3 regions of the Bacillus sp. JK62 genome follow, and region 2 is predicted to be linked to each of the others. Evidence: predicted binding sites of a transcription regulator. Region 2 holds the regulator's gene; each other region holds the start of a gene.

Region 1 (4,667 bases), on a different contig from region 2:
CAATTCCTGCATCGTGTCGTGGAGGAGCGGCGTCGCGACTACCTCTTTCACCGGCTCCATCTCGACTTCTTCCGCCAGATCGGAAACGGCTTTTGACAGCGCCTTAAAAATATCCCAGTCTGACCTCGATTCCCACGGCGCCGAGATCGCCGGAGCAAAAGGATGAATGAACGGGTGCATATCCGTGCTGCTGAGATCGTGTTTTTCATACCATGTTGCCGCCGGCAGCACGATATCGGAATACAGCGCCGTACCGGCCATTCGAAAGTCGAGATTGATTAACAAGTCGAGCTTGCCTTCCGGCGCCTGTTCCCGCCATTTGATTTCTTCAGGGCGGATGCTGTCGCTGTCGTCATTCATCAGACCGTTCGTCGTCCCCAGCAGATGCTTGAGAAAATATTCATGCCCTTTTCCTGAGCTTGAGATCAGATTTGCCCGCCAGACGAAGAGATTCCTTGGGAAATTCACTTCATTGTCCGGGTCTTCAATCGCGAATTTCAGCTTTTTGTCCTGAAGCTGTGAGGCTACATACGCACCAACGTCTTCAGGTGTCGCCGCCCCCGCTTTTTCAGCTTCTTTGTACAGGTCAATGCCGTTTTGATTGAATGTCGGATAGGACGGCAGCCACCCTAATCGCGCTGCCAGCACATTGTAATCGGCGTGATGCTTGTAGCGGGATGACGCGGCTATCGGTGAAGCCAAGTCACTGATCGGCTGGTCTTCATAACGCCACTGGTCTGTCGCAAAGTAAAAAAATGAGGTGCCGTTTTGCAGTTTAGGCACGCCTTCCCAGTCCTTTGCGGTTGCAATCGTCTGCCACCCTTCAGCAGGACGGAGCTTTTCCTGCCCCACGTAATGGGCCCAGCCTCCGCCGTTTACGCCTTGGGCGCCGACGAGTAAAACAAGATTTAACACCGCACGGTAAATCGTGTCGGAGTTGAACCAGTGGTTGATTCCCGCCCCTACGATAATCATCGATCTGCCGTCTGTATCGATCGCATTTTGAGCAAACTCCCTGGCAATCTGTATAACGGCTTCTATTTTAATTCCCGTGATCTGTTCCTGCCAGGCAGGTGTGAACGGACGGGGATCATCATAAGATGCGGCTGATTGTCCGCCGATGCCCCGGTTCACGCCGTAGTTTGCCAATATCAAGTCAAACACGGTCGTGACGTACGTCTCTTCACCATTCAGATCCAATTTTTTAATAGGAAGATCCCGCTCAAGCACTTTGTTTCCGTCATTTGAAAAATACGGAATGCGCACCGAGCCGATTTCGTCCTCTATTCCGAGCACGGAGAGACGGGGTTCAATCGGTTCCCCAGTGTCTTCATCGATCATATGCAGGTTCCATTTTTGCTGTCCGTCCCAGCGGGAGCCCATTGTTCCTTGCGGTATAGCAAATTCGTTTGTTTGTTCATTCCAGACCGCAGGCTTCCATTGATCATGCTTTGTCTGCCGCCCGATGTCCTTCGCATGCAGAAACCGTCCCGCTGTGTATACGCCATTTTCTTTTGACAGGGTGACGAGGAATGGAAAATCCGTGTATTGCTTTGCGTATTCAATGAAACGTTCCGTCTCTTGATTCACGTAAAATTCCTGCAAAATGACGTGACCCATCGCCATCGCCAGGGCTCCGTCAGTCCCTTGGCGGATACTGAGCCAGTCATCCGCGAACTTTGAGGACTCCGCAAAATCGGGACTGATTGAAATCACCTTGGCGCCTTTATAGCGGGCCTCCGCCAAAAAGTGCGCGTCAGGCGTTCTCGTTAACGGAACGTTGGAACCCCATGTGATGATATAGCCTGAATTGTACCAATCACTGCTTTCCGGAACGTCCGTCTGGTCGCCCCAAATTTGCGGGGACGCCGGCGGAAGATCCGCATACCAGTCATAAAAACTGAGCATTGGGCCGCCGATTAAAGACATGAATCGCGAACCTGATGCATGGCTGATCATGGACATGGCGGGAATCGGAGAAAAACCGACATTCCGGTCAGGCCCGTATTTCATCACTGTATACAGCAGAGAGGCTGAAATCAGCTTCAGCACTTCCGGCCATTCCGCGCGGACAAAGCCGCCTTTCCCTCTTGCCTGTTTATAAGACTTCGCTTTTTCAGGGTTTTCAACGATCGCTTTCCAGGCATCCAGCGGATTTTGATGCGCCTGCAACGCTTCCCGCCACAAATTGATCAGCACACCTCGCACATATGGATATTTCACACGGAGCGGGCTGTAGATGTACCATGAAAAACTGGCCCCCCGCGGACAGCCTCTCGGTTCGAAATCAGGCATATCCGGGCCTGTTGATGGATAATTCAAGTTTTGTCCTTCCCACGTGACAATTCCGTTTTTCACATAAATATTCCAGCTGCAAGAACCCGTGCAGTTGACGCCGTGGGTGGAGCGAACGACTTTGTCGTACTGCCATCTGTTTCTGTATACATTCTCCCAATCACGATCTTCGCTTGTCGTTTGGCTATGATGATTTGAATGATGTTCGATAGGAGAAAAATAGTTTAATCTCCTGAGCAACGGACTCATTTTCTTTTTCTTCATGATCGTTCACTCCTTCCGAGTCAGGTGATGCTATGTACACTATAAACAGAGACGGCGCATCACCTTGTGAACTATGTCACACACTCTGCTTTTTTCACAAAACGTTCACACAGAGCAGCAGGAAGGATTTTCAAACGATATAGGGACGCCCGCGTCATCAAAAAAACCGGTTCTGTTTAAGAACCGGGTTCGGCGTTTTCATCCCGTGATGTATGCAGATACCTCAAAAACAACTGATAGGAACAGAAGACATTTTGCTGAAGCATCGCCAAAAAGTTCATTTGCAGCCGCGGATGGTAAGACATCATTTGCTTAAATACGGAATATGGAATATGGAGTACCAGAATATCCGGTGAGGCATTGACTGAGATAAAAGGCGATAAAGAGAGCCCGCCTTTTTCATCAATCGGAAACACATCGCCTTTTTCCCACAGCGCAACGGTTTGCGACCCTTCAGGGAGCCTGCTGTCCGTAAAACGGATATTGCCTTTTAATACAATATAAACGGATTGTGAATGAAGAAAGGATGGAGATTGGTCAGATGAGCCGCGGATAAACGTCCCGTTTTTCAGCAAGGTTTCGACAATGGACAGAGGCACTTCATTAAACATAGGAAGTTGTTTCAGAAATAATAAATAGTCACACTGATTCATAGGAAAGCCTCCTGTGCTATTGATAGCTTTAGTGTAGCCCGATTGAGCCCGCGCGGCAGTGATGTATTTCACAGCTTGTATGATAAAGGTCACTTATCAGGAGAGTGTTTGCACTTATAATGAAATAAAAAGGAGGGTTTCGATGAAAGCGATGATTCCGAAGCAGCACGGCGCATGGGCGATGCTGCTGATTCCATTTTTACTCGGCATGGTTAAGGGAGGCCCGGTTTTCTGGCATATTCCGCTCTTTCTGGGCTGGCTGTTCCTTTACTTGACGGTTTATCCCGTTTCGCTCGCTTTGAAAAAGAAACAGCTTCAGCCCTATCAAAAGTGGATATGGTATTACGGTTTTCCGGCCTGCTGCTTTTTGATCATTTCTGTCTTTCATAAGCCGCAGCTCGTCTGGATCGGCGTTTTTTTATTGCCGCTGTTTCTCATACATACGCATTATGCCCGCCGAAAAAACGAACGGGCGCTTACGAATGATATTGCGGGTGTTCTGTTCTTTTGTTCGGGCGGACTTGCGAGCTGCTGGCTGGGAACGGGAATCCTTGACGGCTGGGCTTGGTTTCTATTCTTGCAATCCGCTTTATTTTTTGTCGGGAGTTCTTTTTATGTGAAATCGGTCATAAGGGAGAGAAAAAACAGAAGGTTTGCTTACTGGTCGTGGGGATATCACCTCTTGCTCCCCTTTTTATCGGCCCTTCTCGGGGCAGGCTGGGCGTTTCTCGCTTTTATCCCAAGCAGTCTGCGGGCCTGGTTTTTTCATGGAAGAGACTGGCCGGTGAAAACGATCGGCATTCTGGAAATCGTAAATGCCGGCTTCTTTTTCGCCGTCATGTGTATATGTATCACAAGCTGAAAAACAAGGACATCGGCTGCCCTTGTTTTTTCAGTCAATATTGCAGATCTCAAGCGGACAATTTTCACACTCGATCTCGCATCGTAAATAGTCCCGCTTGTGCAAAATAATTTTTCCGGTTTCGTCTATCGAAATAACCCCTTGTTTGCGGAGGTCTCCCAGCATGCGGTTGACGCTCTCCCTTGCCGCCGCGCAAAACTTAGCCAAATCCTGATTTGTCAGCACAATGTTAATCAGAATCCCGTCGCTTCGTTCCACCCCGTAGCTGTTTGATAAGCGGATAAGGGTGGAATAGAGCGCCCCTTTTTTGCCGTGAAGAAGCAGATCCCTGATCTTAGACTGGATTTTTCGCAGATGGGTGCTCATCCATTTCATAAATTCAAACGTCAAAACACCGTTTTGGATCAATTCCTTTTCCAGCCTGTTTTTATTAATGACGAGCACCTCCCCGTCCTCTAACACTTTCGCACTGAGCATATATCTCGGCTCATCTGTGAATAGCGTCAATTCTCCGACAATATCGTGTTTTTGGCAGATTCTAAGTGTCAGGTCTTTTCCGTCAGATGTCAGCTTGCCGATTTCAATGAGTCCTG
Region 2 (4,667 bases):
GGCATTCCTTTAATGTACAAATTCGGCTATGCGGGCGGGCACCCTACGAATGCGAATCTCACCATGGCTCAGGGGATTTATTCCGTCGTAAGCTTTTTTATCTGCCTGATTATCGTTCTCTTGATTTTGAGAACCGCGCCGAAACAGACATTAAGAAACGGGAAGAAAGCATCCGCCGGCATGTCCGTTCTCTGGGCGGTCGCGGGAATATGGCTCGCTTTATTTTCTCAGGGAATCGCCGGGATGATTGAGCAGTATGTCTTTCATGTGGGCAGCGGTTCCGAAAACACGAAAGCCATTCTTAACATTATTAAAGCCATGCCGCTCATGATTATCGTTTCTTCTATCGTCGGGCCGATTCTTGAAGAAATCATTTTCCGGAAGATCATCTTCGGTGTATTATATGAAAAAACGAATTTCTTTATCGCCGGACTGATCAGTTCCGTCATTTTCGGCATTGTGCATCAAGACCTCACGCACCTGCTGCTGTATACGGCCATGGGCTTTACCTTTGCGTTCTTGTATGTGCAGACGAAACGGATTATTGTGCCGATATTCGCCCATGTCATGATGAATACCATTGTCGTGGTCATGCAGCTCGGCCCCGCCCAAAAATATATTGAACAGCATAGTGAGCAAATGCAATTAATTATTGGAGGATTGTTTGTATGAGGAACCCAATGACTTGGGGCTTGATTTATTTCGCAGTCGGCTGTATCTTTACGTATTTGGCCGCAAGCTCTCCGGGAAGCATGTGGTCTTTTTATTCCATACTGCTGATGGTTTTCGCCGCTTATAATATCAGCATCTCGTTTAAAATGTTCGCCTTCTCATTTAAAGTGAAGAAAAATCAAAAATAATAAAAGAAAAGCCATTTCTCATCATTGAGAAATGGCTTTTTTTATGCTGATACGTCCTGGTCAGATTCACTGCCGGTCTGCCTTTTCCGATACGCCGCTTTTGAAATCAGGATACTGATCTCGTATAAAATGCAAAGCGGAATGGTAATCATCAAGTGAGACAGCAGCTCAGGCGGCGCAATCATCGCGGCGATCACGAGCAGCACAAAATATGCGTACTTCCTGATCTTCGATAAAAACATCGGCGTGATAACACCGAGTCTCGTTAAAAACATGATCAGCACCGGCATCTGAAACAGCAGCCCGAACGGAATCGTCAGCTGCAGCAGAAAATGAAAGTATTCGGTGATCCCGATCACCTGGTTGACATCCAGGTCATTCGAGACCCGCTTCATAAAATCAACGACCAGCGGAAATAAAATATAATAAGAAAACGACACACCGCCGACAAACAGCACGATCGAAATCGGAATATAGCTGAGTGTTACTTTGCGCTCCTTCTCATACAGACCCGGACTGACAAACGCCCAAATCTGATAGAGAATAATCGGCGAAGTCAAAATGATGCCGATGATAAACGCGAACTGCAAAAAGATAAACAGCGGATCCGTCAGGTTAAAAGCATTAAGGGTGAGCTCTTTTACTTCATCGGCTTTTTGAAGATACACAATGATAGGTTTTGCCAGAAAAAAGCCGGCAATAAAGAAAACCGTAAAGGATAACGCCACAATCAGCAATCGTTTCCGAAGTTCGGCAATATGCTCCACAAGCGTCATTTGATTCACTCTCATACGCGTCATCCTATCTTACTGTTCTTCTTTCTTTTTTTCCTCTTCTTCACCGGCTAATCCCTTAGTAGCGTTCTTAAATTCACGAAGCGTGTCCCCCGCCGCTTTTCCTAATTCGGGAAGCTTCTTCGGACCGAAAATAATCACCGCCACCACACCGATAACCGCCAGGCTTCCAGGACCGATCATGTGCAGCTCCTCCTTTCGCTATTCAATTTCTTCCAAAACAGAATAATGCTTTAAGAAATAAACCAATGATTGAAGCTCTACTGCTAAATCTATATGATGAATTCGAATGTGATCCGGCACATTCAAACGGGCCGGCGTAAAGTTAAGGATTCCCTTGATTCCGAGCGACACGAGCCGGTCGGTGATTGACTGGGCGGCAACCGCCGGAACGGTAAGAATCGCCACGGGTTCATCCTTTATGTGAAGCTCTAAATCATTAAGATCAAAGACAGGCACACCGCCTACCTCAGTTCCTATTTTACTCTGATTCACATCAAAAGCCATAGATATTTTTGTGTTATTATTTTTTGTGAAATTATAGTGAAGAAACGCCGTCCCCAAATTCCCGACACCGATCAAAATGACGTTCGTCGTTTCATCCTGATCCAGTGTTTTTCTGAAAAATGACAGCAGGTAATCCACATTATAGCCGTATCCTTTTTTGCCGAGCGCCCCGAAATAGGAAAAATCCCGGCGGATCGTGGCCGAATCGACTTTTACCGCATCGCTCAGTTCAGCCGATGAAACGCGCTGCTTTCCTGACGCGTGTAAATTCTTTAAAAAGCGATAATAAAGCGGCAGCCGTTTTGCCGTCGCCTGTGGAATTTTTGATTGATCCTTGTTCATGATTGGTCCTCCACTTTATACTCAGATGCATCTCTTTTAAAATCACCGTTTTTGCCTCCTGTTTTTTCCATGAGGCAGGTCGGGCCGATGACCATTCCTTTATCCAGCGCCTTGCACATGTCATACACGGTCAAAGCGCAGACTGAAGCGGAAGTTAGCGCTTCCATTTCCACACCTGTACTCCCTTTCGTTTTTACGCTTGCCTGTATATGAAGAACGGCTTCGGAATCCTTTTCCTCCCAGCCGAATGAAATGTCGACGCTGCTTAAAGAAAGCGGGTGGCACATCGGGATAATCGCTGACGTCTGCTTTGCGGCCATAATTCCTGCCACCTGTGCGACAGCCAGCACGTCTCCTTTTCCGATCTCGCGGTTTTTGATTCTGCTGTACACGTCATGTTTCATGTGTACGCTGGATATCGCAGCGGCAGTACGGACTGTTGAAGATTTATCGCTTATATCCACCATGCGGGCACGGCCTTCTTCATTAAAATGAGAAAATCCATTCATATTTAAACTCTCCTTACTTCTGATCATACACTATTTTCTCCCTGATGTCTTATCCTATAATGTTCCAATTCTGATGTATTGTTTGCTGACAGCAGGTTGATAAGCTACACTTAACTTATTATAACAGAGGTGAAATAATATGATGATCTTACAAATTAATCAGCTATCCAAATCTTTTGGCGCTGATCCTATTTTAAACAATATAAAGCTTGAAGTCAGATCTCGGGATCGCATCGCCATAGTAGGCAGAAACGGAGCCGGCAAATCAACTCTCCTTAAAATTATCGCAGGTCACCTTTCATATGAAAAGGGTGAATTAATCAAACCGAAAGAATTAACGATGGGATATCTTGCCCAGCACACAGGCTTGGAATCCCAGCTTACCATAAAAGAAGAACTGCTGAGCGTTTTTGATTTCCTGAAAGCAATGGAAAAAGAGATGCGCTCTATTGAAGAAAAGATGGCCACGGCCGCCCCGGCGGAGCTTGAGACGCTGATGAAAACCTATGACAGGCTTCAGCAGGATTTCAAGGATAAAGGCGGCTATCAATATGAAGCGGACGTCCGATCTATCCTTCACGGCCTCGGCTTCGGAAAATTTGACGATTCCGTGAAAGTGCAAAGCCTGAGCGGCGGTCAGAAAACAAGGCTTGCGCTCGGAAAACTGCTGCTGACCCAGCCTGATCTGCTTATTCTGGATGAACCGACGAACCATCTCGACATCGATACGCTTACATGGCTTGAGCATTATTTACAGGGATATTCAGGCGCAATCCTGATCGTTTCCCACGACAGATACTTTCTTGATAAAGTCGTCAGCCAAGTGTACGAGGTCTCACGGACAGAAAGCAAAAAATACCTCGGCAACTACAGCGCCTATTTAGAACAAAAAGCTGAGCAGTATGAGAAAGACCTGAAGCTGTATGAAAAACAGCAGGACGAAATCGCCAAGCTTCAAGATTTTGTCGACCGCAATCTGGCCAGAGCTTCTACAACGAAAAGAGCCCAAAGCAGACGAAAACAGCTTGAACGGATGGACGTCATGGCAAAGCCGCTCGGGGATGAGAAATCCGCCGCCTTCCGTTTTGACATTACAAAACAGAGCGGAAACGACGTCCTGCGCGTACAGGATGTTTCCATCAGCTATGACGGCCAGCCGCCGCTCTTGAAAAACCTGACCTTCGGCATTACAAGAGGCGAAAGCGCCGCCCTCGTCGGACCGAACGGAATCGGCAAATCAACCTTGCTGAAAACGATTATGAATACAATCAGTCCGGAATCCGGGTCGATCACGTACGGTTCCAATGTCACAATCGGCTATTACGATCAGGAGCAGGCTGAACTGACCTCGTCCAAACGCGTGCTGGACGAGCTGTGGGATGAATATCCGGACATGCCGGAAAAAGAGATCAGAACATGCCTCGGCAACTTTCTGTTCAGCGGAGACGATGTCCTGAAACCGGTCCGTTCGTTAAGCGGCGGTGAGAAAGCAAGAGTCGCGCTTGCCAAGCTGATGCTTCAAAAAGCAAATTTTCTCATCCTTGATGAGCCGACAAACCACCTTGACCTGGACAGTAAAGAGGTGCTGGAAAACGCCCTGATCGACTACCCGGGAACACTGTTATTTGTATCGCATGACCGCTACTTTATTAACA
Region 3 (4,667 bases), on a different contig from region 2:
AGAAATCCTGCAAGACAGCGCTTCCAGAGATACTGCTTATGCGAATTATATGAATGTGACGGCTTCTAACTATGGGCATTCCATCAGATCCGCTTTAAAGAACCGTAATCTGAGTGTGTCGAATATCTCCCATTATGCATCTGACGTGTCTGCGGACAAGTTAGTCACATGGGTGGAATCACATGATACGTATGCCAATGATGAGGAAGAGTCCACATGGATGAGTGATGACGATATCCGTTTAGGCTGGGCAGTGATTGGTTCCCGCTCAGGAAGCACGCCTCTTTTCTTTTCCAGACCTGAGGGCGGAGGAAATGGTGTAAGATTTCCCGGAAAAAGTCAAATAGGAGATCGCGGGAGCGCCTTATTTAAAGATCAGGCGATCACCGCGGTCAATCAATTTCACAATGTAATGGCCGGGCAGCCTGAGGAACTCTCGAATCCGAATGGGAACAATCAAATATTTATGAATCAGCGCGGCTCAAAAGGCGTTGTGCTGGCTAATGCGGGATCGTCTTCTGTCACCGTCAATACTTCAACGAAATTGCCTGACGGCAGGTATGATAATAGGGCCGGCGCCGGTTCATTTCAAGTAGCGAACGGCAAACTGACAGGTACGATCAATGCCAGATCCGCGGCTGTTCTTTATCCCGATGATATTGGAAATGCGCCTCAGGTCTTTCTTGAGAATTACCAAACGGGGGCAGTCCATTCTTTCAATGATCAGCTGACGGTCACCCTGCGTGCAAATGCGAAAACAGCAAAAGCCGTTTACCAAATCAATAATGGGCAGCAGACAGCATTTAAGGATGGAGACCGATTAACGATCGGGAAAGGAGATCCAATCGGCACGACATACAACATCAAGTTAACCGGAACGAACGGCGAGGGTGCAGAGAGAACCCAAGAATACACGTTTGTCAAAAAAGACCCGGCCCAAACCAACATCATTGGCTATCAAAATCCGGATCATTGGGGCCAGGTAAATGCTTATATTTACAAACATGATGGAGGCAGGGCCATAGAATTAACCGGATCGTGGCCGGGGAAAGCAATGACTAAGAATGCAAATGGAATTTACACGCTGACGCTGCCTGCGAATGCGGATACGGCCAATGCCAAAGTGATTTTTAACAATGGCAGCGCCCAAGTGCCCGGACAGAACCAGCCCGGCTTTGATTATGTGCAGAATGGTTTGTATAACAACTCCGGTTTAAACGGTTATCTTCCGCATTAATGGATAGGGCCATCATTACATCAGCGTGCCGGCAAACCCTTGCTTCTGGGAAAAGGACAGCGCATCTTCAATCACGCTGAAAAGATGACAACATCCTAAAACGGTTCCGTTTTAGGATGTTGTCAACAATCTGATAACCATCACCGATATTTTTTTTGTCCAAAAATCAAACTTTTCTCTTGCGAAAGTTTGTGAAATGTTGCACAATATAAATGTGAAATACTTCACAAGTTAAAAACAGACACCACGAAACACTGGAGGATGAGCATACATGATGAACGAACGAGTGAACAAAGTAGCATTAATCGGAGCAGGTTTTGTTGGAAGCAGTTATGCATTTGCGTTAATTAACCAAGGGATCACAGATGAGCTTGTGATCATTGATGTAAATAGAGAAAAAGCCATGGGCGATGTCATGGATTTAAATCACGGAAAGGCATTTGCGCCTCATCCGGTCAAAACGTCTTACGGCACATATGAGGATTGCAAGGATGCCGATATCGTGTGCATCTGTGCCGGAGCCAATCAAAAACCGGGCGAAACGAGACTTGAGCTGGTCGAAAAAAACCTCGCCATTTTTAAAAACATTGTCAGTGAAGTAATGGCAAGCGGATTTGACGGCATCTTCCTCGTTGCCACAAACCCGGTCGACATTCTCACTTATGCGACATGGACATTCAGCGGGCTTCCGAAAGAACGCGTCATCGGCAGCGGCACGACACTGGATTCTGCGCGATTCCGTTATATGCTGAGTGAATACTTCGGCGCCGCTCCGCAAAACGTACACGCCCACATTATCGGCGAGCATGGCGATACCGAGCTTCCTGTATGGAGTCACGCCAATATCGGCGGAGTGCCGGTACAGCAATTGCTGGAGAAAAATGCAGCTTACAAACAGGACGAGCTGGATCAGATCGTTGACGATGTGAAAAACGCGGCCTACCATATTATCGAGAAAAAAGGCGCGACATATTACGGAGTGGCGATGAGCCTCGCCCGCATCACAAAAGCGATTTTGCGTAATGAAAACAGCATTTTAACCGTCAGCACATATCTGGACGGCCAATACGGTGTAAACGACGTCTTTATCGGCGTTCCGGCCGTCGTCAATCGAAACGGCATCGCAGGCGTGACGGAACTTGAGCTGAATGAAACAGAACAGGCTCAATTCAGCCGCAGCGCACACGTGCTGAAAGATATTCTCGCTCCGCATTTCGCAGAGTAAACAAAAAAGCAGTACATGACAAACGCCATGTACTGCTTTTTTTAATTCGCTTTTTTCGCCATTTCCTGAGAGGTTTTTACTCTCGCTTTTCCCATAAACAAAATGGTAACGGCCGCAATGACGATCGGCGCCAGCGCAAGCGTAAATACATATGTGATGCTTTGCGACATGGCGTCAATAATGCGATCCAGAATGTGCGGCGGAATATGGGCGCGCGTGCCGGCCTGGAAAATGTCCTGCGGATTTCCGATGTTCTGCATCGCGCCGCCCGCTCCTTTCATGCCGCTGAATGAATCTGTGAGCTTGTTGGTAAACACATTCGTCTGGATGGTTCCGAAAATCGTCACACCGAGCGTCATACCGAATGATCTCAAAAACGAGTTTGTTGAGTTGGCGCTTCCGCGGTAACGCGGCTCCAGATCGTTCATGGACGCAGCCGGCAGCAGTGAGAAGTTGAAGCCGACGCCGAATCCTGAGATCAGCATGAATACCGTCAGCATCGTACGCGCCGTATCCGGTGTCATATTGGAAAGCAGCAGCATTCCGATAAAGAAAGCGACCACGGAAATCAGCATTAAATTGCGGAACCGCACTTTCGTCTGGAAAATTCCGCCGATCATACTTCCGATAACAGAACCGATCATCATCGGCGTCAAAATAAAGCCCGCGCTTGTCGCGGTGCTTCCGTACACAGCCTGAACGAAGATCGGGATAAACACCGCTAAAATGACGAACGTGGCTCCGTAAAGGAACGCCAGAATCTGTGCCGTAGCAAATAAACGGTTTTTAAACATCCAAAATGAGATAATCGGTTCTTCCGCTTTTCTTTCCACGATAAAAAAGGCGATAAAGAACACGGCGAACACAGCGAACAGACCGATGATCTGCACGGAGTTCCAATCATACGTTTTTCCGCCGAGCTCAAGAGCGAACATCAGACCGACAATGGAAACCACCAGTGTGATTGCGCCGGCCCAGTCGATTTTCTGTTTCTTATGTTCAAGGGATTCTTTATAGTAACGAAGAATGAAAAACAATGATAAAATACCGATCGGCACGTTGATGTAAAACACCCAGTGCCAGCTGATGGAGTCGGTAATGAGCGCGCCTAAAAGCGGCCCGAGAACGCTGGAAAGGCCGAAAACGGCACCGAACATGCCCGACATTTTTCCGCGTTTTTCCGGCGGAAATAAATCAAAAATGATCGTGAAGGCGATCGGCATCAGCGCGCCTCCGCCGATTCCCTGAATGACGCGGTAAATAATGAGCTGATCCATTGTTTGGGCGATCCCGCATAATGCAGATCCGATTAAGAAAAGAATAAGACCGAATAAAAAGAAACGCTTACGTCCGTACATATCGGACAGTTTTCCGTAAATCGGCATACCGGCCATAACGGCTACCATGTATGATGCCGTCACCCACGCGAACTTATCGAAACTTCCGAGGTCCGCCACGATATTTCCCATCGCAGTGGCAACGATTGTATTATCCATAGCCGACATTAAAATGCCCAGCAAAAGACCGATGACGACAAACTTTGTCGAGGCGTCCTTCGCGGCTGTTTGTTCCATGCTTTTTTCCTCCCATACTTACTTTTGATCATTAAATTTGCTATGATCATATTAGATTTGCCGAAAATTATCTTGATCGTCAAGATAAATTGATTTTATAGGGAGGCCTGTCAGTTGTCAACAAGAAATACCAGAAGCGAGACGGAGGAAACCGCCATACAGTTATTCCGGAAGATGGCCACAAGGACGATCCTTTTTCATCAGGCGGCCGCTCAATCTCTCGGTCTGTTTCCGACCGATTTGAAATCAGCTGATATCTTAAATGAAGCAGGCCCGATGACCGCAGGCGAGCTCGGGAAAAAAACCGGCCTCAGCACAGGTTCGGTAACGGCGCTCATTGACCGGCTCGAAAAAGCGGGATATGTCATGAGGAAAAAAGACCCCGAAGACAAACGGCGGGTGATCATCGTGCCGCTGACAGCCGGAAAAGCGAATGTGAAGCAATTGTTCAGCTCCTTATCCCAGTCCACGATCAGCCTTTGCCGGCAATATAAAGAAGAAGAACTGCGGCTGATATTCGATTTTTTAGGAAAAGTGACGGACATAATGGAAGACGAGCTTGAGAAATTAAAATAAAATATCATAGCACGGCCCATTCATGAATAACTTGTACAAGTTGCATGAATGAGGG

What was found. The regulator Rex, encoded in region 2, represses fermentation and respiration genes when NADH is low (regulators of the CRP and FNR family bind a similar motif). The targets are predictions, from matches to a motif close to TTGTGAAATATTTCACAA.
Region 1: ACWJJ4_RS01935 (nitrate reductase subunit alpha) is a predicted target of Rex. The motif match lies at 2,624-2,641, and genes of this name have one in related genera.
Region 3: ACWJJ4_RS18130 (L-lactate dehydrogenase) is a predicted target of Rex. The motif match lies at 1,450-1,467, and genes of this name have one in related genera.

What each region holds. Positions count from the first base shown of each region.
Region 1 is NZ_JBSJQA010000001.1:394,684-399,350, reverse strand. It holds gene ACWJJ4_RS01935 (nitrate reductase subunit alpha) at 1-2,559, opposite strand, end outside; gene ACWJJ4_RS01930 (cyclic nucleotide-binding domain-containing protein) at 2,736-3,212, opposite strand; gene ACWJJ4_RS01925 (YwiC-like family protein) at 3,355-4,074, shown strand; gene ACWJJ4_RS01920 (Crp/Fnr family transcriptional regulator) at 4,105-4,667, opposite strand, start outside.
Region 2 is NZ_JBSJQA010000009.1:7,820-12,486, reverse strand. It holds gene ACWJJ4_RS18380 (CPBP family intramembrane glutamic endopeptidase) at 1-672, shown strand, start outside; gene ACWJJ4_RS18375 (YdiK family protein) at 669-860, shown strand; gene tatC (twin-arginine translocase subunit TatC) at 902-1,660, opposite strand; gene ACWJJ4_RS18365 (twin-arginine translocase TatA/TatE family subunit) at 1,667-1,837, opposite strand; gene ACWJJ4_RS18360 (redox-sensing transcriptional repressor Rex) at 1,856-2,503, opposite strand; gene moaC (cyclic pyranopterin monophosphate synthase MoaC) at 2,500-3,012, opposite strand; gene ACWJJ4_RS18350 (ABC-F family ATP-binding cassette domain-containing protein) at 3,152-4,667, shown strand, end outside.
Region 3 is NZ_JBSJQA010000008.1:99,297-103,963, forward strand. It holds gene amyE (alpha-amylase) at 1-1,237, shown strand, start outside; gene ACWJJ4_RS18130 (L-lactate dehydrogenase) at 1,509-2,462, shown strand; gene ACWJJ4_RS18135 (MDR family MFS transporter) at 2,504-4,036, opposite strand; gene ACWJJ4_RS18140 (MarR family transcriptional regulator) at 4,151-4,612, shown strand.